Pleurocapsa sp. PCC 7327: one gene and its partner. The protein of the gene in region 1 interacts with the protein of each later gene in a pairwise test. Links are inferred from orthologs where the notes say so. Each region holds a gene or a part of one and is shown in the gene's direction. Other genes may lie near its edges. The genes, in order: PLE7327_RS10925 and PLE7327_RS19685.

Evidence for each region.
Region 2: the proteins of PLE7327_RS10925 (region 1) and PLE7327_RS19685 interact in binary tests that used the Escherichia coli proteins (3 or more experiments, as listed by UniProt). The link is inferred for Pleurocapsa sp. PCC 7327 from one-to-one orthologs.

Annotation. Positions count from the first base shown.
Region 1 is NC_019689.1:2,438,367-2,455,803, forward strand. What follows is about bases 10,629-13,847. They hold PLE7327_RS10925 (trans-splicing intein-formed DNA polymerase III subunit alpha N-terminal partner DnaE-N), read left to right. Parts: upstream 10,629-10,980; coding sequence 10,981-13,647; downstream 13,648-13,847. Other genes in these bases: dacB (D-alanyl-D-alanine carboxypeptidase/D-alanyl-D-alanine-endopeptidase), read right to left, coding at 10,629-10,721. Outside these bases: PLE7327_RS10875 (sulfurtransferase), read right to left, coding at 1-675; PLE7327_RS10880 (ATP-binding protein), read right to left, coding at 748-1,188; PLE7327_RS10885 (PP2C family protein-serine/threonine phosphatase), read left to right, coding at 1,446-2,585; PLE7327_RS10890 (STAS domain-containing protein), read right to left, coding at 2,582-2,935; beta-carotene ketolase CrtO, read left to right, coding at 3,342-5,003; PLE7327_RS10900 (TIGR04376 family protein), read right to left, coding at 5,100-5,672; PLE7327_RS10905 (hypothetical protein), read right to left, coding at 5,752-6,387; PLE7327_RS10910 (sugar transferase), read left to right, coding at 6,614-7,999; UDP-glucose 4-epimerase GalE, read left to right, coding at 7,996-8,982; more of dacB, read right to left, coding at 9,216-10,628; PLE7327_RS10930 (hypothetical protein), read left to right, coding at 14,140-14,319; PLE7327_RS10935 (aspartate ammonia-lyase), read right to left, coding at 14,321-15,733; PLE7327_RS10940 (cell wall metabolism sensor histidine kinase WalK), read left to right, coding at 16,142-17,437. UniProt on the Escherichia coli protein: DNA polymerase III is a complex, multichain enzyme responsible for most of the replicative synthesis in bacteria. This DNA polymerase also exhibits 3' to 5' exonuclease activity. The alpha chain is the DNA polymerase catalytic subunit.
Region 2 is NC_019689.1:4,369,299-4,372,937, reverse strand. What follows is about bases 650-3,639. They hold PLE7327_RS19685 (DNA polymerase III subunit gamma/tau), read left to right. Parts: upstream 650-1,106; coding sequence 1,107-3,173; downstream 3,174-3,639. Other genes in these bases: PLE7327_RS19680 (adenylosuccinate synthase), read left to right, coding at 3,265-3,639. In the rest of the region: PLE7327_RS25000 (hypothetical protein), read right to left, coding at 31-183. UniProt on the Escherichia coli protein: Part of the beta sliding clamp loading complex, which hydrolyzes ATP to load the beta clamp onto primed DNA to form the DNA replication pre-initiation complex.

The DNA of each region.
Region 1 (17,437 bases):
CTGTCTGGAGAGAGGCTGAAGGTTGCCTCGTTCGTTAGAAACCAGTTGCCAAGGGGAATTGACAGCGCCGGGGATATGCCCGGCGATCGGGTCGATGGGTTCTCTTTCGCCGCGATAGCGATCGCCGTCTCTAGAATCGAGCAACACTACCGAGGGCGAATCTTTCCTCGCTCTAACCGTTTCGATATCGACAATCCAATCGGGTTGAGGATTGGGCGCGAAGTTGCCCGATTTGGGTGCAGGAATCGCATCGCAGACGGGATATCCGTCCGCTATCCATCCCTGCCAGCCACCGTCGAGGAGAGCAACCCTATCGTGTCCGAGATAACGCAACAGCCACCACAGGCGAGCGGCAAAGGCAAAGCGAGAATCGTCGTAAGCCACTACTAGGGTTTCGCCAGAGACAATGCCGATGCTGGCAAGCTTTTGAGCTAGCAAATCGCGATCGGGCAAAGGATGTCGTCCGCCGTGTTTGTTCGGGGGAGCGGAGAGGTCTTTTTCGAGATCGAGATAGTAAGCACCAGGAACGTGACTGGCGAAATATTGTTGATATCCCCATTGAGGATTCGCTAATTGAAAGCGGCAATCGACTACAACAACCTGTGGGTCATGCTGTGGGTCATGCAAGCGCTCCCAAAGCCACTGCGGCGATACAACGCATTGAATTTTTTTCATTTGAATTAAACATAACAATTACAGAAGTAAAGAGTTAATATAGTTTCCGATAATTAGGAACGTTAGAGAATTCTAGGGGTCATTGACAGCAATTGGGGTTTCCGAGGAAAATTGCTTGACGATTAACAAACAATTGCGATCGTCATTCGTGCGAGTATAGCTCAAATGAGAAGCAATTTTCTGTAAAATAACTAATCCCTGACCGTGCCCGGACAAACGATCGTTGCGCAGGGCAACATTTTTCAGAAATCCGTCTAAATCGAAATAAGAACCGCGATCCCAGATGCGCATTTCTATACTTTGCTGACTCAGAACGATTTCCACCTCAATGGGAGTTTCAGGGGGAAGATTTCTGTGGGCGTGTCGAACAGCATTGGTAAACCCTTCCGCTAGTGCTAGTTGGCACTGCAACCAATCTTTTTTGGGAATCCAAGGTTGATAAAGTCGGTCAAAGTGTTGCAGAAGAAGGTCTAATGCTTGTAAGGCGCTCTCAACCTTGAAAGCACTTCTTATGGGAAGTCTCAACTGTTCAAAGCCTCTTAAATCGACTAAGGTTGAATCAATACGGCTAGGGTATAGCTTTTGTTGGCTATTCGTCCAGTCGAACTGGAGTATCATGCTACTTACTTTGATTACTGATTCACATCCGATCCAATTATCTCACTGTCTTAACGATGTCAACTTCAGATTCAAAAATTTGGTTAGAGAATTTAAAAGTTTCTCCAATCTAATCTCGCCTTCTTACGCTCTCTACACGCACGCAACCTCTTATGGTAAAAATACTGATTATTGACGACGATAGCATCGTTCGGGTTTTGTTGGAGCGAACCCTCACTCAATGCGGCTATGAGGCAATTATCGCTAGCAACGGCGAGGAAGGCTTGGAAAAAGCATTACATGTCCGTCCGGCGTTAGTGATTTGCGATTGGTTAATGCCTGGCATGAACGGGTTGGAGGTTTGTCGTCAGATTAAGACAACTCCAGAACTTTCCACGACATTTTTTATCTTGCTCACTTCCTTGGGATCGATTGAAGATCGGGTTAAAGGGCTAGATGCGGGGGCAGATGATTTTCTGTGCAAACCCATTGAGATGAACGAGTTGAAGGCAAGGATCAGGGCGGGATTGAGATTGCATCAACTCAGTCGCGATCTGCAAATTCAAAAACAACTTTTAGAAGCTGAATTGGCAGAAGCAGCGGAATACGTTTGCTCTATTTTGCCCGAACCCTTGAACGATCCATCGATCGCCATTGACGTGCGATTTATTCCTTCGCGACAACTGGGCGGAGATGGTTTTGATTATTATTGGTTAGATAGCGATCGCTTGGCTATCTATTTGCTCGATGTTTCCGGGCACGGTTTGCGAGCGGCTTTACCCTCGCTTTCGGTGATTAATTTATTGCGCTCTAGAGGCTTAAGTAAAGTTAATTACTATCGTCCTAGCGAAGTGTTGCGAGGGTTAAATAAAATTTTTCAAATGACTCATCGCAACGATAAATATTTCACGATTTGGTATGGGGTTTACGATCGCAAAAAACTTCAGTTAACTTATTCGAGTGCCGGACATCCGCCTGCTATTTTGCTCTCTCCCAATGCCCAGGGAAAGACCATCGAGCAACCTCTAAAAACTCCCGGTTTTCCCGTCGGCATGTTTGCCGATGCCGAATATACCGATGCCGATTGTCAGATTATCCAGCCTTCTAGCCTCTACCTTTTCAGCGATGGCATCTACGAAATTGAAAGACCCGATGGCAAAATTTGGGGATTAAAAGAATTTATTAAATTCCTAAGAATTTATCATTCAATGCCCCGTCATAACCTAGATTTACTTTTAGATTATATTCAAACTTGGAATACTAAAAAGCAATTTGATGACGATCTTTCCATCATGCAAATTAATTTTTATTAGTTACTTCCATCGCTTGGAAGTTGTAGAGAACCGTTAAAAATTTTTTCTTCTAATTCTTCTCGGCTTGGAAAAATATCAAAAACGCGATCGACATTCGTTAATTCAAATAACATTTTAATTTGCTCGTTGATCGCACAAAGAAAAAGTTTAGCTCCAGCCGAGAGGACGATTTCGCGAGAGAGAACCAAAGCGCCCAAGCCAGAACTATCCATAAAAGTTACATCTTTAAAATCAATGACAACAACATCAGTCTTGTCTTCTACCAGTTTGCTAATCTCTTGTCGAAAGTGACTCGCTTTTGTGCTATCTAAAATACCGGAGGGTTGAAGAACTTTAATAACAGGATTCATAAACTGAAAGCTTGACTAGAAACTGTTGCTTAGCAAGTAGGAACTAGAAATTAGAAATCATTTCCCGATTGCCCATACTTGATGCTCGTACAAAACTGACAGGTTGTCCCAAAAGTGAGAATGTCATGTTGAGCGTAGCGATAGCGAAGCGAAACATCTGAGTATACCAACTCCAAAGAGAGATTCTTCATTACCTTCTCCTGCACTCAGAATGACAAAACAGACTTTTCAGATGACCTCTGAGCCGTTTGGATAAAAAGCGCCGGACTTTGCTAGTATAACTCTCATACTTCCCACAATCAAAGTATTAACATTCACCAATCCTTAAGTTACTACAATCGACTCTCTCAAGCCTAGATTGCCCTCGCTCTGTATTATTTCTTTGCAACCATTGGAAGCAAATTGAATGGAATCCTATGATGTTATTATTATTGGCGCTGGTCACAACGGGCTAGTTTGTGCCGCTTACTTGCTCAAAGCAGGCTACAGCGTCTTAATGCTCGAAAAGCGTCCAGTCCCAGGGGGAGCCGCAACAACAGAAGAAGCCATGCCAGAGGATGCCCCTGGATTTAAGTTTAATCTCTGCGCGATCGATCACGAATTTATTTTTCTCGGGCCCGTCATCAAGGAACTGGAACTCAATCGATACGGCTTAGAATATCTCTGGTGCGATCCGACAGTCTTTTGTCCCCATCCCGATGGCAAATATTTCCTAGCCTATCAATCCCTGGAAAAAACCTGTGCTGAGATTGCTCGTTACAGCCAGCGGGATGCCCAAAAATATGCCGAGTTTATCCAATATTGGTCGCGCTTAATAGGCGCGATCGCGCCTTTATTTAACGTACCACCCCAAGCGATCGTCGATATTGTCAGAAACTACGATCTCGACAGCCTCAAAAACGTTTTAGCGGTTGCTGGTTCCCGCAAAAAGGCGCTTGACTTCATCCGCACAATGATTAGCTCCCCTCAAGATTTGCTCGATGAATGGTTCGACACCGAAATCGTCAAAGCGCCTTTGGCGCGACTAGCGGCGGAAATTGGCGCACCTCCTTCCCAAAAAGGCATTGCCGTAGGCACGATGATGATGGCGATGCGCCACAATCCTGGAATGGCAAGACCGCGCGGCGGTACGGGAGCGCTGACTCAGGCATTGGTAAAGCTAGTTAAAAACAAAGGCGGAGTCATTTTAACCGAACAAACAGTCAAGCAAGTTCTTGTAGAAGATGGTCGTGCCGCTGGCGTGCGGGTTGCTGGCGGCAAAGAATATCTTGCCAAGAAAGGAGTCATTTCTAATATCGACGCTCAACGCTTATTCCTGCAATTGATAGACAAAGCCGATACAGACGATGCCGATCCCGAATTGCGAAAAAGGCTAGAACGCAGAATTGTCAATAACAACGAAACAATTCTTAAAATTGATTGTGCCCTCTCAGAACCGCCTCGCTTTGAAGCTTACGGTCACAAAGATGAATATTTAACTGGCACGATCTTGATTGCCGATTCGGTTAGACATGTAGAAAAAGCACACGCTTTGACAATTATGGGAGAAATTCCCGACGAAAATCCCTCGATTTATTTAGACATTCCAACAATGTTAGATCCTTCGATGGCACCGGAAGGCAAGCATACTTTGTGGATCGAATTTTTTGCCCCCTATCAGATTGCTGGTGCTGAAGGAACGGGATTAAATGGCACGGGTTGGACGGACGAACTGAAAAATAAAGTAGCCGATCGCGTCATTGATAAACTAGCAGAATACGCGCCCAATATTAAGAAAGCAATAATTGCGCGTCGGGTAGAAAGTCCGGCAGAATTAGGCGAAAGATTGGGTTCCTATAAAGGCAATTACTATCACATCGACATGACCCTCGACCAAATGATTTTTCTGCGCCCTCTACCCGAAATTGCCAACTACAAAACCCCAATTAAAGGATTATATTTAACTGGTGCGGGAACCCATCCAGGCGGATCGATTTCAGGCATGCCGGGACGAAATTGCGCTCGTGTTTTTCTGCGATCGCAAGAACCAATTAAGACTTTTTTGCGATCGATTTTTAGGATTGGTTAATAGTTAGTTGTTAATCGTTGGTTGGAGATACTTCTTTGCGCCTTTGCGTGAGGTCAAACAAATGCTTCTGCTCTTCTGTGCTTATTTATTCCCCGATTAACGCCCCATACTGCGCTTCATCCGTTCGAGTTCTTCATCTGTTTCCAAACGCTGAAATTGCGCTTCTAAAGGGTCGGTTGCTCTACTATAACTGCTTCCCCGATCCCAACCGATCGTATCCCAGTTAGACGTGCTTGTGGCTTTAGCTTGAGTCGCTTTAGCTTGAGCCGCTTTAGCTTGGACTTCTTGCTTTCTCTGCTGAATCTGACGCAACAGCTCCTGGGACTGGAGAATACGTTTTCTGGCTCCTTCCATTTGTCCCCAAAGCTGGTTGCCCTGACGCAACAACGCTGCTTCTCTTTCTTGCGCTGCTTGAGCTAGATCCAATCTTCCAGCCGCTTTTGCCTTATCGATTCTGAGATGCCAAGTTTTGATATCTTGAGCGACGGAGAGAATTTCAGTTTCCAAGCGCTGTTTTTCTCGCTCTAGGTCGGTAATTAAGCGTATCGTACCTTGCTCTTGTTCTCGCAGTTGCTCTAGGAGCGCTTGCAACTCCAGATGCGGATTATTGCGTAAAAATTCTTCGAGCCGAGTTTCGAGGAACCGACTAACTTCATCAAATAAACCCATTGTCGATCGCTGGTTGTTATTAGTTCTTCGTTAGTTATATCCCATCCTTGTGACTTTCGACTTCTAACTTCCGACTTCTTTAAAACCCCTGTCCTACCTCAAGAGAGCGAGTCGCGCCGTTGGAGTGGACGATCGCCTGTTGATTCTGTATGCCTACTAGCGTCCAGCCGCTAGCACCAAGAACTTCGCCCTGCTCGAACCGCCGAGTCGTCCCTTTGACATCGAATAATGCATAGGAGCGATCTCCAGATTCCAGCACGCCTACCAGGGTGATGTCTGCCTTATCGGTTTTTGAAGTGGGGGCTGCTTTTGGCGAAGGCATTGCTGTAGGAGCAGGTTTGGGAGCTTCTCCTACTGAGGTTGGCGGGGCTTGCGGATAAACAGGAACGTAGATCTTTTCAATAATAGTCGGTGCGTTCTCAGGAGGCGGAGGCGGTTCGCTGGAAGTCATAGCTGGAGGAATGGCAACCGTTGGCGGAGCGGGTGCCGCAGCGGTAGCTTTTTCGGGTTCTGCTTTGATTCGTTCGAGCGAGCGCTCTAGGTAAGCGATGAATCGAGCATCTGCGGGGGACACTTGCTTAGTTTGAGCGACGGGTTGAGGTTGAGGCTTAGCCGCCCAAGGAAGCGCGAGTCGATCGTTGCTAACCAGCCAAAATAAGACCGTACCGAGATAGGTGCTAGCTGCCGCAAAAAGGAGCTTGTCGATATGCTTCATGTCAAGATACTAGAACGCGATCTTAATATTAAGCCTCTAACCGCCTAATATGCTAATTTTATCAGCAAGTATCCAAAGGCAAACTTAGGAGTTTATGACGAGCAAGAAAACTGAGAAGACGAGGTTTTTAACTTCTTTCAAAAATCAGCCAATTCAATAAACAATCGCTTATAATTGCTCAATTAATTTCTCAATCGCATTGGATAAGAGGGGTGAGGAGCGGAGCATGTACAATATTATTTCTCGAAAAACCATTCCTTGGCTGTTGCTAGGCAGCGATATTGTTGGTCTAATTGTATGTTTTAACGTTGCCTTTTTGTTGCGGATCGATCGTTTAATGAGCTGGGATTCCCTACTTTCTTATGGGATTATTTCACTGTGTTTGTTAGGACTGTATATAGCAGATACCTATAGGCTGGATCGATACGCAGTTCACATTGCTGGTCGCTTGACCCCAGCTCGCGTCCTACTCAGTTTAGCAGTTACGTTTGGACTCGCCAGCTCTTTCATTTATATAGCTGGCTTGTGGGGAAGCCAACCGATTACAGGTCGGGGAATTTTGCTGCTGGGCATGGTTTTTTTTGCGATCTGGGCAGTCATCTCGCGTTTCGCTGTGGTTAGATGGTTGCAGCGAAAGATAGAACAGAGCCGTTGGTTAGTGATTGGCAGTAGAGAAGAGGCGGCACAACTGGAATGCGAATATCGAGCTTTCAGTCCTAAAACCGAGTTTGTTTTTTGGAGCGATCGCGAGGACAAACCCGTTGCTAAGGGCAATCTTGCTTTATCTGTTAGAAGTACGGATAAACTTGCTATCTTGTGCCAACAGCAGTGGTCGGGGGTGCTAATCGCTCAGGACAAGGAACCTTTATCGGATGCAACGGTAAGACAATTAATGGCAATGCGCTTGCGAGGCATATATGTTTATGAGCTATCGGCTTTTTACGAGCAATTTTGGGGAAAAATCCCCCCCGTGTTAATTAGGGAGGATTGGTTTGCTTTTGCGGCTGGATTCAGCCTGCTACACAGTCGCATCAACGTCAAGCTCAAACGACTCTTAGATGTTGTCATTGCTGGATTATTACTAATTGTAATGCTTCCAGCGATGTTGCTAGTTTCCCTAGCGATCGCCATCGACAGTCCCGGACCGATATTCTACAGTCAAGTACGGACGGGACTAAACAGACAAAAATTTAAAGTGCATAAGTTTCGCTCGATGTATCGCGACGCAGAAAAGATGGGGGTACAATGGGCTAGCACGAAAGATTCTCGAATCACCAGGGTGGGAGGTTGGTTGCGAGTCATGCGAATTGATGAATTACCTCAATTGTGGAATGTCCTCAAAGGAGAAATGAGTTTAATTGGTCCTCGCCCAGAACGTCCCGAATTCGATCGCCGATTAAGACAAGAAATTCCTTATTACGATTTGCGCTACTTAGTCAAACCAGGAATTACAGGTTGGGCGCAAGTCAACTATCCCTATGGGGCTTCTGTAGAAGATGCTTACCAAAAAGTTGCCTATGACCTCTACTATCTCAAAAACTATTCTTTGTTGCTCGATGTCATGATTATTCTCAAAACCATACGGGTTGTTTTTCTGGGGAAAGGTCGATGAGTACTCAGAAAATTTTGGTGACAGGAGGGGCTGGTTATATTGGTTCTCACGTGGTACGCCAACTAGGGGAAGCTGGCTATGAAGTCGTCGTTTACGATAACTGCTCTACTGGAGTGCCTTCGGCAGTGCTGTATGGGGAATTGGCAATTGGAGATCTAGCCGATATCGAGAGCTTATATCGAACCTTTGCACAAAATCAGTTTGATACGGTCTTGCACTTTGCCGCTAGTACTTTAGTACCAAATTCGGTGGTTCGACCGCTAGATTACTACACCAATAATAGTCGCAATACGTTGAACTTGCTGCGTTGCTGTCAAGCTTTTGGCGTGAATCAGCTCGTTTTTTCCAGTACGGCAGCGGTGTATGGCAATCCACAAGAAAATCCGGTGTCAGAATCAATGGCTCCATTACCGATCAATCCTTACGGACGCTCAAAACTGATGAGCGAGTGGATGATTCGAGACTATGGACTAGCATCAGGTTTTCGTTATGTCATTTTACGGTATTTTAATGTCGCTGGAGCCGATCCACAAATGCGCATCGGTCAGTATAACCCCAAGGCGACGCATTTAATTAAGGTAAGTTGCGAGGCAGCTTTGGGGCTGCGATCGTCGGTAAGTATTTTTGGGAGCGATTTCCCTACGCCTGACGGGACGGGAATTCGAGATTACATTCACGTGGAGGATTTAGCTGCCGCACATATAGATGCGCTGCGGTATTTACAAGCTGGCGGTAAGAGTGAGGTACTCAACTGCGGCTATGGACGGGGTTATAGCGTGCGGGAAGCGATCGCGATGGTAAAAGAGGTATCTGGAGTGGATTTTCCGGTTTTTGAAGGAGAAAGGCGAGCAGGAGATCCGGCTTGGGTTGTCGCAGCATCGGAACGAATTAGGGAAGTATTGGGATGGCACCCTCGGTACGATAATTTAAAAGCCATTGTGGAGACAGCTTTTGAGTGGGAGAAAAAGTTGTATAAGCTGTAGCTTAATAGTCTGTCAGCGATGTTCTATCGCTGCCTCATAGGTGAAGTCGTCTAAAGACGACTAAATAATATAAATGTTTTAGTCCATTAAAATGGACTTGATATGTAAGCCTGGAAATTGATTTCCAGGCACCTGTTGCGAAGAGTACAAGCTCTCAATTTTAATGTACTTGAGATATAAGACGCTTAATTTATTCCCCGGCACCTGTTACGACTTCGCTCACTTGGGAATCGCTATAATCTTTTCTCTTGACAGGATTTTAACTGGCTTATTGACACGATAATTTCATCGATCGCGGCGCGTAAATCCGATGCAGGGCGATCCGATTGATTGACAATAATACTAAATACTAAACGTCGATATCCGGGGACGGTTAAATATCCAGAAAGTGCGGAATTTCCCGATAAAGTTCCCGTTTTTCCTTGCAAATTTTCTGCAACTAAAGTATTCTTAAATCGCTCTTGTAAAGTGCCACTAACTCCGGCAACGGCTAGGGAGTCTTGGTAAGTCTTTGCTTCTGGTGTTTGTGCCATTAATCTTAACGTTTGCGCGATCGCTTCTGGACTGACGAGATTGTGGCGAGATAGTCCAGAACCGTCTGCTAAAACGTAGCTTTCGGGATTGACTCCTAGTTCGGTTAATTTTTCTTTGACGACTTCTAAACCCATTTTATCGTGCGATTCGCTGCCTAAGATTTGCAGCAATACTTCAGCAAATAAATTATTACTTTCTCGATTAGTTTTTTGTAATAAAACCGACAGAGGATCCGATTCGATGAAGGCTAATTCTTTTCCCAAAGAATTCTCCTTAGACTCTTTTGCGATCGCTCCTCGTTCTACCTTAATTCCTTGAGCAATTAACGCCTCAAGAAAAGATTCTAAAAAATATTGATTTGGATCGACAATAGCTAACTCCCAAGGAGTTGGTTCGGAATCGATTGCCATTTCTCCTTGAATTTCTAGAAACGATCTCCCGAAATTTCCTTGGATTTCTATACTTGAAGAGGTTTCTTCGGAAGCAGTTATCGTTTGATTTTCTATTTGCCATTGTCTAGCTGCAATTGGGTCAGACCAATCTACTTTTAAGGAGAAATCTGGTTCTCGGGGGGAAAGGGTTAATGTCACTGAATTTTCGTTTAAAATTAGACTATTAATAGAAGTCCCATAAGAGAAAAAAATATCTCCCCATTCCCAACTAGAATTAATTCCAGTTTGCTCGAAATAATTATCCTCAACAATAACGTTGGATATTCGATGAACACCTTGGCGTTTGAGTTGTTGGGCTAAATCTTTTAAGCGATCGCTACTAAAACTGGGATCGCCTTTGCCAACTAATCTTAATGTGTTAAGATTGGCAATATCTCCCGTTCCATAAACGGAGGTACGAATGCGAAATTGCGATCCTAATTGCAGCAATGCGGCAGCAGTCGTTAATAATTTGACGCTGGAAGCAGGAATAAAATATTTTTCAGCATCTAAGGAATAAAGCATCTCTCCAGAGTCGAGAGTTTGAATCAGAATTCCCCAACGCGATCGCTTAAACTCAGGACGATTAATAACTGTTTCAATTGCTGTTTTTAAATCGCTGGGACACAGAGATTCAGAAAACCCTCTAGATTCCTTACTAACTAACGATTCTTCAACTGTATTTGCTAAAATTTCCTGTCTGGGAACTTGAATGCCTAATAATAAAACGAGGAAGCAGACAGAATATCTCCAGCCTACAATACGATTCTGCATTTTATAATAACAAGTTTTTCGTCCTGAAATCTTTAATCACTCTACAACTCAAGTCGAAGATCGAACAATAGGATGACGGTACTGCCCATGACAACAGAACTTTATGGTTGCATCCTTACCCAAAATAGTCCTCAATGGAAAGCGTTGGTAAACAATCGCATTCAAGGCAAGTAGTTTAATTTAGAAACAGAAAGCTTTCCTTATATAATAAAAACCTTCCCTTAAAATTTTTTTCCTTTTGCCTTTTTACTTCCTTAGTATGTCTTTCGTCGGTTTACATACGCATAGCGACTATAGCCTCCTCGATGGCGCTTCTCAGATTCCCGATCTCGTCGATCGCGCCGTAGAATTAGGAATGCCCGCGATCGCGATTACCGATCACGGTGTTATGTACGGCGCGATCGAATTGCTTAAAGTTTGCCGAAACAAAGGGATTAAGCCGATTATCGGCAATGAAATGTATGTCATTAACGGCGACATTGAAGTTAACAAGCGCTGTAGGAAATATCATCAAGTTGTCCTAGCCAAAAATAACCAAGGCTATAAAAATTTAGTTAAATTAACAACAATATCTCACCTTAAAGGAATACAAGGAAAAGGCATTTTTGCTCGTCCTTGCGTCAATAAAGAATTGCTAGAAAAATATCGCGAAGGATTGATTGTCACTAGCGCGTGTTTGGGTGGCGAAGTTCCTCAATCAATTCTCGCAGGCGATCTACAACGTGCCAGAGAAGTTGCTCAATGGTATAAAAAAGTTTTTGGAGACGATTATTATCTGGAAATTCAGGATCACGGCTATCCAGAAGATCGAGTAGTTAATGTTGAAATTGTCAAAATTGCTCGCGAACTAAACATTAAAATTATTGCTACTAACGATTCCCATTTCACTTCTTGCTACGATGTGGAAGCGCATGATGCACTATTGTGCATTCAGACAGGCAAGTTAATTCAGGAAGAAAAACGCCTACGCTATAGCGGAACAGAATATGTCAAATCACCTGAAGAAATGCGACAATTGTTCCGCGATCACTTACCCGATCAGGTTATTGAAGAGGCAATTAATAATACCTTAGAAGTTGCCAATAAAATTGAACCTTATAAAATTTTAGGCGAACCTCGAATTCCAGATTATCCCGTTCCTGCGGGTTATACGCCAGATAGTTATCTAGAAGAAATTGCTTGGCAGGGATTGATGGAACGCCTCAAATGTCGATCGCGTGCCGAAATCGATCCAACTTATAAAGAACGACTGGAGTATGAACTAAAAATGCTTCAAAAGATGGGTTTTTCAACCTATTTTCTAGTCGTTTGGGACTACATTAAATTTGCTAGAGATAATGGAATTCCAGTTGGACCAGGAAGAGGAAGTGCCGCAGGTTCTTTAGTTGCATATTCTCTCAAAATTACCAACATCGATCCCGTTCACCACGGATTATTATTTGAAAGATTTCTCAATCCAGAACGGAAATCAATGCCAGATATCGACACAGATTTCTGTATCGATCGCCGGGATGAAATGATTGATTACGTTACTGCAAAATATGGAGAGGGTAACGTCGCGCAAATTATTACCTTTAACCGCATGACATCAAAAGCGGTATTAAAAGATGTTGCCAGAACTTTAGGCGTTAGCTATGCAGATTCGGATCGCATGGCAAAATTAATCCCGGTAGCGAGAGGCAAACCTACCAAACTCAAAGTAATGATCTCCGATGAGACGCCAGAACCACAGTTCAAACAAGCTTACGAAAATGAAACCGTAAAAATCTACAACGATCGTAAAGAAGAAATCGGAGAAATTTCCGTTCGGCGTTGGGTAGATATGGCAATACGCATCGAAGGAACTAATAAAACCTTCGGCGTTCATGCAGCAGGAGTTGTTATTTCCTCGCAACCGTTAGATGAAATTGTTCCCCTCCAAAAAAATAATGATGGTGCAACGATTACCCAGTATTTTATGGAAGATTTAGAATCGCTGGGACTGCTAAAAATGGATTTTCTTGGATTAAAAAACCTAACTACTATCCAGAAAACCGCCGAGTTAATTAAACAAAATCGAGGTCATGAATTAGATTTAGACCAATTGCCAATTGATGAAAGAAAAGCGCTACAAATTCTAGCAAAAGGAGAAATTAAAAAATTACCCCCTGATGTAGAAAAAACACATAAACTTTTAGAATCTGGAGATTTAGAAGGAATTTTTCAATTAGAATCTGATGGAATGCGTCAGATAGTAAAAGATTTAAAACCATCTGGAATCGAAGATGTTTCTTCTATTTTGGCACTCTATAGACCCGGACCTTTAGATGCAGGTTTAATTCCTAAATTTATTAACCGCAAACACGGTCGAGAACCGATTAAATACGAACATCCTCTACTCGAACCAATTCTAAAAGAAACTTATGCAGTTCTCGTTTATCAAGAGCAAATCATGAAAATGGCGCAAGATTTAGCCGGATATTCTCTAGGAGAAGCCGATCTATTGCGTCGTGCCATGGGTAAAAAGAAACCCGAAGAAATGAAGAAGCATCGCGAGATTTTTATTGATGGTGCAACTAGAAATGGAGTCGTTCGCGAAATTGCTGAAGAATTGTTCGATCAGATGATGCTTTTTGCTGAATATTGTCTCAGTTATGACACAAAAATTTTAACGGTTGAATATGGGGCAATGCCCATTGGTAAGATTGTCGAAGAACAAATAGATTGCACCGTTTACACGGTCAATCAAAATGGATTTGTTTATACTCAACCTATCGCGCAGTGGCACGATCGCGGCAAACAAGAAATTTTTGAATATTGCTTAGAAGATGGTTCAATTATTCGCGCTACTAAAGACCATAAATTTATGACAACTGACGGTCAAATGCTGCCGATTGATAAAATTTTTGAAAAAGGACTTGATTTAAAAACTATTAATTGCGATTGAACGATTAACTTATCTCCGTTCATTTATGACAGGAATGAGAGTGTGATTGGTCATCGGTCATTGGGATTGGGGGGAAGGGAGCAAGCTTCGCTTGGGAAAAGGAGAAAGAACAAAAGACTTTTGATAAGGGACAAAATACAAAAAGCAAAGGATAAAACGGTGCTTCCTTTCCCACTTAAAAAATGAGAGTTATTGAGCGTATTTTCTGTAAAATAAAACATCGGCAAAATAAATTTATTAATATAAGATGATTGCGCATTAATCTCACTGAATTTTCTTTTTGAATTAACAATATTTTCAAATAATTTTAATATTTATTGTCAGAATTGATTGCTGTTAAAATTGTAATATATAGCAGTCAATGTCATGTCGATCGTAGCGATAGCGAAGCGAAACATCTTATCCCAATTCTTATAATATCAAAAAAAACAACAATTAAAGACTAACTAATAACAATAAGGGAACGTTGGTACGGGTTAGAACAATGCCGGAGTGGCTAATCGCGATCCTCAAACCCTAGTTTCGGTTGGTTTGGGATTGCAGTGGCAAATGGGGGATTTTTTGAGCGCCCGCATCGACTGGAGCATTCCTCTGGTCGAAGACAATCTTGATGGCAATACCTGGCAAGAAGATGGCATTCACTTTTCTGTCATCATAAAACCATTCCAATAAGTCAGTCTTGCGGCATAGCACTCATCTGTTCTAAATCGAGAACTTTTGCCAAGGCTTCTTCAGTCATCAGTCCTTTCTCAAGCACGATTTGTCGGAGAGACTTGCCCGTTTCCAAAGATTCTTTAGCGACCGCAGCAGCATTGAGATAGCCGATGTGAGGATTGAGAGCAGTAACTAAAGCGAGACTGCCTTCGGCATAAGCCAGACAGCGATCGCGTTTTGCCATAATTCCCTCGATACACTTTTTACTCAAAGCATCGATAGCATTGCCGAGAATTTCGATACTGTGAATCAGATTATAGGCGATCAGCGGCATCATCACATTCAATTCCAATTGTCCCGCTTGAGCTGCAAGCGCGATCGCCGTATCGTATCCCATCACCTGAAAACACACCATCGAAGTCATTTCTGCCATGACTGGATTGTATTTCCCAGGCATAATCGAAGAACCGGGTTGAACGGGCGGAAGTTGGATTTCTTTCAACCCCGTTTTTGGTCCCGAATCCATCAGTCGCAAATCGTGAGAAATTTTGATGCAATCTTGGGCTAGGTTTCGCAAGGCCCCAGAAACGCTGACGAAGGGAGCCATACTTTGCATAGCTGCCATGAGATGGGGAGCGGGTTTTAGCGGTTTGTTAATCAATTGAGAGAGAATTTCGGCAGCGCGATGGCGATATTGAGGATGGGTATTCAATCCCGTTCCTGCGGCACTTCCTCCCAAACCGAGCAAGTATAGATCTTCTTCCGCTCGTTCTATCCTGGCTCTATGATCGCTTAAAATCTGCGCCCAAGCCCTAAATCCTTCTCCCAGTCTCACGGGAACGGCATCTTGCAAGTGGGTTCTGCCGGATTTGACGATATCTCGATATTCTATCGCTTTGTTTTCTAAGGTAGCGATCGCGTCGAGTAAAGCTGGGTAGAGGGAATGTTCGAGGGCAAGTAAAGCACCGACGCGAATGGCAGTGGGAATGACATCATTAGTAGACTGACCGTAATTTACATGGTCGTTGGGGCTAACTCGCTTATAATTTCCTTTCTCATCTCCTAGAATTTCTAAAGCACGATTTGCCAAGACTTCATTAACATTCATGTGGTGGGACGTTCCCGCACCCGCTTGGTAAACATCTACCACAAATTGATCTCGATACTTGCCATTGAGAACTTCATCGGCAGCTTGTGCGATCGCGTTGCTAATTTCTTGGGAAATGCAACCGAGTTCGCCATTGGCGATCGCAGTTGCTTTTTTAATCAGCATGCAAGCATCGACATAGGTTGCTAAGGGTTTAATGCCGCTGATGGGGAAATTTTCGATCGCTCGTAGCGTTTGAATCCCGTAATATACACTTTCTGGGATTTGTCTTTCTCCCATCGAATCTTTTTCGATGCGATAGTTGGAGCTTGTCAGTTCAGTCATAAGATTTAGGATGGTAAATTTTTTTTCTAATCTGAGGCGAAGGCAAAAGAATACAGGGCTTACGCACCATAACGAAATTGTGTCATCGGTCGCGATCGCGAAGGGTCTCTCAGAGGACTAAGATGCTTTACTATCGCTCTTGCATGACAGTTGACTGCGTAAGTCTGAGAATGTATGGCGCTGCCTTAACTAATATAGAAGGGGAATGGCTCATCAAGCCCGATCTCTTAAGCAATTGTTATGGTTTCTCAACACGGAGTAGAAGAGTATTACGGTTACGATCCCGATAAAAATGACTTAGCTGGTTGGTTGCGTTCTCAAAGGCGTTTGGATGTCATCGATCCAGAGGAAATTGAATAAGTAGGGGCGCAACGCCTGTAGGGATTAAATTTTAGTTACTATCGCCGCATGTTTCAAACCACTCGCCGCCGCCTAGCCCTTTGGTATACTGCCGTCACTGCTATACTGCTCTTGCTGTTTGCGACTGGCGTTTATTTCTACGTTCGCAGCACCCTAATCGAACGGATAGACGACACGCTCAAGCACGTCGTAGAAGTGGTCAGCCGCTCTCTGGTCATTCAATCGCTCCCTGCTGCCGAGGGGCGCTATCGTATTAACCTCGAAGCCAGCTTTCGCCACAATGCGGACGAGGTGGAAGACGATCGCATCGATCTCGAATGGTTCGATTCCCAAGGAAAATTGCTCTGGTCTACGTTTTCCGAACCCTTAGATATTCCCCTACACCCGAATCGTAGTGGCGAAACCGTTCATTTCGATCGCGATCGCCTACTGCGGCAAGTGACCGAAAGAATTGAAATCAACCATCACGTCCTCGGTTATCTGCGGGTTAGTCATCCCTGGTTTGAAGTTACCAAGCCGATTCGTCAGTTAGCGGTAGATTTGACGATTGGTATCGGTATGACGATCCTTTGCGTCGCCGCGATCGGCTGGTTACTCTCCGGCATTGCCATCAAACCCGTGCGAGATTCTTACCAAAGTCTGAAACAATTTACGGCTGATGCGTCCCATGAACTGAGAAATCCGATCGCCACCATCCAAACCAACGTGCAAATGGCACTGGCGTATCCCGATGCCGAACCGCAACTTCAGCAACGGCAATTGAGGGTTATAGAAAGACTCACCCAACGGTTGGGAAATTTGGTTAACGATTTGTTGTTTTTGGCTCGTTCTGATAGCGGTATGGTAAAATTAGATTACCAAGCCGTACCGCTCGATGCTTTATTAATAGAAGTCATTGAAGAACAGAGAATAATTGCCCAACAAAAAGGAATTTTTTTATCGCTGCATATTGTCGAACCCCCTTCTGAATTCGATCGCGCCGATGAAGAGATTTTTACGCTCAAAGGAGATTGGGATCAGTTAGCTCGATTATTTACCAATTTAATCGGTAACTCATTAGAACATGGGTTTGAGAAGCCAGGAGTCATAGAGGTGGGTTTGGGTTTATCGAAAAACTCGAAGGACTTACCGACAGTTAATGTAGAAAACACGCCCATACAGGAGTCAGAGGCTAAAATCCAAAATCCAAAAGAGACTTCAGTTGAAGTAGAATTGCAGCGAATTAAGCGAGATCGCCATGCTTATTTGCAAGTAAAGGTAAAAGATACGGGAAAAGGCATTCCTGAAGCAGACTTACCTCACATCTTCGATCGCTTTTATCGAGTCGATCCATCTCGCAGCCAT
Region 2 (3,639 bases), 1.9 Mb from region 1 along the record:
CCGTAAAACTGCCTTTTTGATTTTGAAAGATCACCACTCTGCTTCTGAAGCTCGCTCGTAAGGTTCTCCTTCAAATGGTTGTATGCCAATGCTAGGATATTCATCGTCATTGGGACCAAAAATTCGAGCAAAAGCTTCTGTAAGATATTGAACAAAGTTTTGTAAAAAATTAGTAATAGTCATATTTTTTTCTCTCCTATTCTGCTTGAGAACTTTGATTAAATTTTCGTGGTGCCAGAGAAGAAATTAATTCGGTCTTTACTTATCCTTGATTATCTCGACCGAATTAGAGATTGACACCCAATCGAAATAATTATTGAGGGATTGTTAGATTACTTTGTTTTTTCTGTCGCTTGTTTGTATTTTTACGAAGTTATATGTAGTTTTGAGCTTGATGGACTTCGCTTAGGTCAGGCTTGATGAGCGGATGAGCGATCGCTAGTTTTTAACTTCCTCTAGCATGTCAATCCATATAGAATAAATTGCGATTTGTCAATTCTTATAGATATTTTGTTACATAATTGTTACTTTTGTTTATAATATGACAATAACCCTGCTTGGAGCTTAAATTTTTTAAGATCGAGCAAAGGGTTCATAGTTTTGTTATCTCCCATTGACATTGAGTTCTCCTATCCTAACCTCGGTAAAAACTGAGGTTTTTTTTTGAGATTGAAGATGCCCTTGATATAATACATTTGTTCCGATCTATTGCGGGATGGTACGTAGGATAATAGAACTCCCCCGTGAGCAGATAACAAAAGCACGGGAAGGACAGAGGGGGGTGGGGAGTGCGGGAAGTGTTGGAGGCAGGGGGAGAAGGGAAACAAGGCTAACCACTAACAAATGACCAATGACCAATGACAAAAGACAACTGACCAATTCCTACTAACTACTCCTAAATCTAAAATCTGGAGAACGCAGTCGCCGCACGCCGCTTGCATTAACTTTCAGCACAACGGCGACCAAAATCGAATCACCGATAATATCAAATCCGGTTGAACGACCACAATAACAAGTCCCGCTCGCGACCAAGATGGTCGCACTACATATTATGACTAATTAAATGGATTTGATATAACTGGTTAGCGATCGCTGGTCACTGATATATGTCTTACGAACCTCTGCATCACAAATACCGCCCTCAAACCTTTGCTGACCTGGTGGGACAGGAAGCGATCGCGACTACCTTGACCAATGCCATTGTCAGCCAACGAATTGCACCTGCCTATCTATTTGCGGGACCGAGGGGAACGGGGAAGACATCTTCAGCAAGAATTTTGACGAAATCTCTCAATTGTCTGTCAAGCGAGCGACCAACGCCAACGCCATGCGGAAAATGCGAGGTTTGTCGGGCGATCGCGCGGGGTTCTGCCTTAGACGCGATCGAGATTGACGCAGCCAGTAATACGGGAGTCGATAACATCCGCGATCTCATCGAAAGAGCGCAATTTGCCCCGGTACAGTGTCGCTACAAGGTTTATGCGATCGATGAATGCCATATGCTCAGCACTGCCGCGTTTAATGCCTTGCTAAAAACCTTAGAAGAACCGCCAGAACGGGTAATCTTTATCCTTGCCACTACCGATCCCCAGCGAGTTTTGCCTACGATTATTTCTCGCTGCCAGCGCTTTGATTTTCGGCGGATTCCTTTAGAGTCGATGGTAGCCCATCTAAAGTACATTGCCAGCCAAGAAAATATCGAGATTAATGACGAAGCGATTATTTTAGTCGCACAAATTGCCAATGGCGGATTGAGAGATGCTCAAAGTTTGTTGGATCAATTAAGTTTATTGTCGGGTAAAATCACCCCCGATCGCGTTTGGGATTTAGTCGGTTCTGTCGCCGAACGGGATTTACTAAAGTTGCTGCGCGCGATTGCTTCAGATAAGGCAGAAGCTGTGCTAGAACAATGCCGCCACTTAATGAACCGAGGTCGAGAACCCTTAGTCATCTTGCAAAATTTAGCCAATTTTTACCTCAATCTTCTCATTGCCAAAACTGCACCCAACCGTCCCGATATGGTTGCCGTTACCTCGTCAACTTGGCAGCAATTGTGCCAGGAAGCGCAACGCTGGGAATTGAACGCAATTCTGCGAGGACAACAGCACCTCAAAGACAGCGAGGCACAACTAAAAAACACCACTCAACCGCGCCTGTGGCTAGAAGTTACCTTACTGGGATTATTGCCATCTGCTTATCATCCTGGGGGAGCCGTCGTCGGACAACCGCCAACTAGCTCAGAAATCGCGCTCTCTCGTCGAGCAACGCAGCTACAGCCTTCTGCTAGCAATTCTATGGCAACGACTCCATCCATGCCGCCACAGGAAAAACCGCGATCGCAATTACCCACTCCCGCACCTCAAGCAATAGACTCTCCTGCTGCGCCAGTTCCCGTTGCCGACTCAATTTCTCAAACGCAAATTTGGCAAGCATTATTAGAGCGCCTTCAAATATTTACCCAAGCTTTGCTCCGTTCGCATTGTCATCTAATTAGTTTAGACGAAAACGTCGCTTGGATTGGAGTTAAAAACGAGCGTTTACTCGGACTGGCGAGGGATAAACTGACTGAAATTGAAGCAGCTTTTCAGGCTGTTTGTCACCATCGAGTTAAGGTTCATTTTCAAGTCGCAGTACCAACGGCTCCTGAGTCGCATTCAGAAGAGTTATCTAATTCTGACGCGGGGATGGAAAGAAAGGAAAATGGGGAAAATCGCCATTCCTCAAGTTCGACTGCCAATGAGTCCTCAAAAATTATAGAATCGCAACCGATAAGCCAACCAACAGCAGCCCAACCAGAAAAAATATCGCAGCAACAGTCTCTCTCTTCTGTCAGATCCGAGCAGAGCATCAATAATAATGGCAGGAAGGAAACCCGACCTGGTTCTCTTGGTATTTCCCCATCTCTTGCAATAAAGAATGGCTCGACTTCAGAGTTTTCTTGCGAAGATGAGCTTCAGAAAGCGGCTGAAAGCTTAGCTAAGTGTTTTGAGGGAGAAATCGTCCACCTGGATCGCCCTATCAATGACGAATTTCCCACAACCAATGAGAAAGCAGCAGATCTTCGGGTTTCCCAACCCCTTCAAGAAACCAAGCCGGATTTAGAGGAATCTCCCCCGACCCCACAGCGACTGGATTTGAGCAATTTCACCGATGAAGATGACATTCCCTTTTGAGCTGAACTCTTCTCCCAAAAAGGTTGACACTCATGACCTCAGCTAGAGATAATTGTAGTTTGTGTGAACTTTAAACTTATTTGATAAGCTCTTGGCTAACGTCATTGTAATTGGTGCCCAATGGGGCGACGAAGGAAAAGGTAAAATAACAGACTTGTTGAGTCGGTCGGCAGATGTAGTCGTACGTTCTCAAGGTGGAGTTAACGCAGGACATACGATTGTCGTCCGAGGACAAACCTTTAAACTGCACTTGATCCCCTCTGGCATATTGTATCCCGACACCGAGTGTATCATCGGCTCTGGGACGGTAATCGACCCGCAAGTGGTGCTTGAAGAAATCGATCGCCTCGAAGCGTTGGGGGTCTCGACTAGCAATTTGATGATTTCCCAAACTGCCCACGTAACGATGCCTTACCATCGAATTATAGACAAGGCAGCTGAAGAACGCCGAGGCGATCGCAAAATC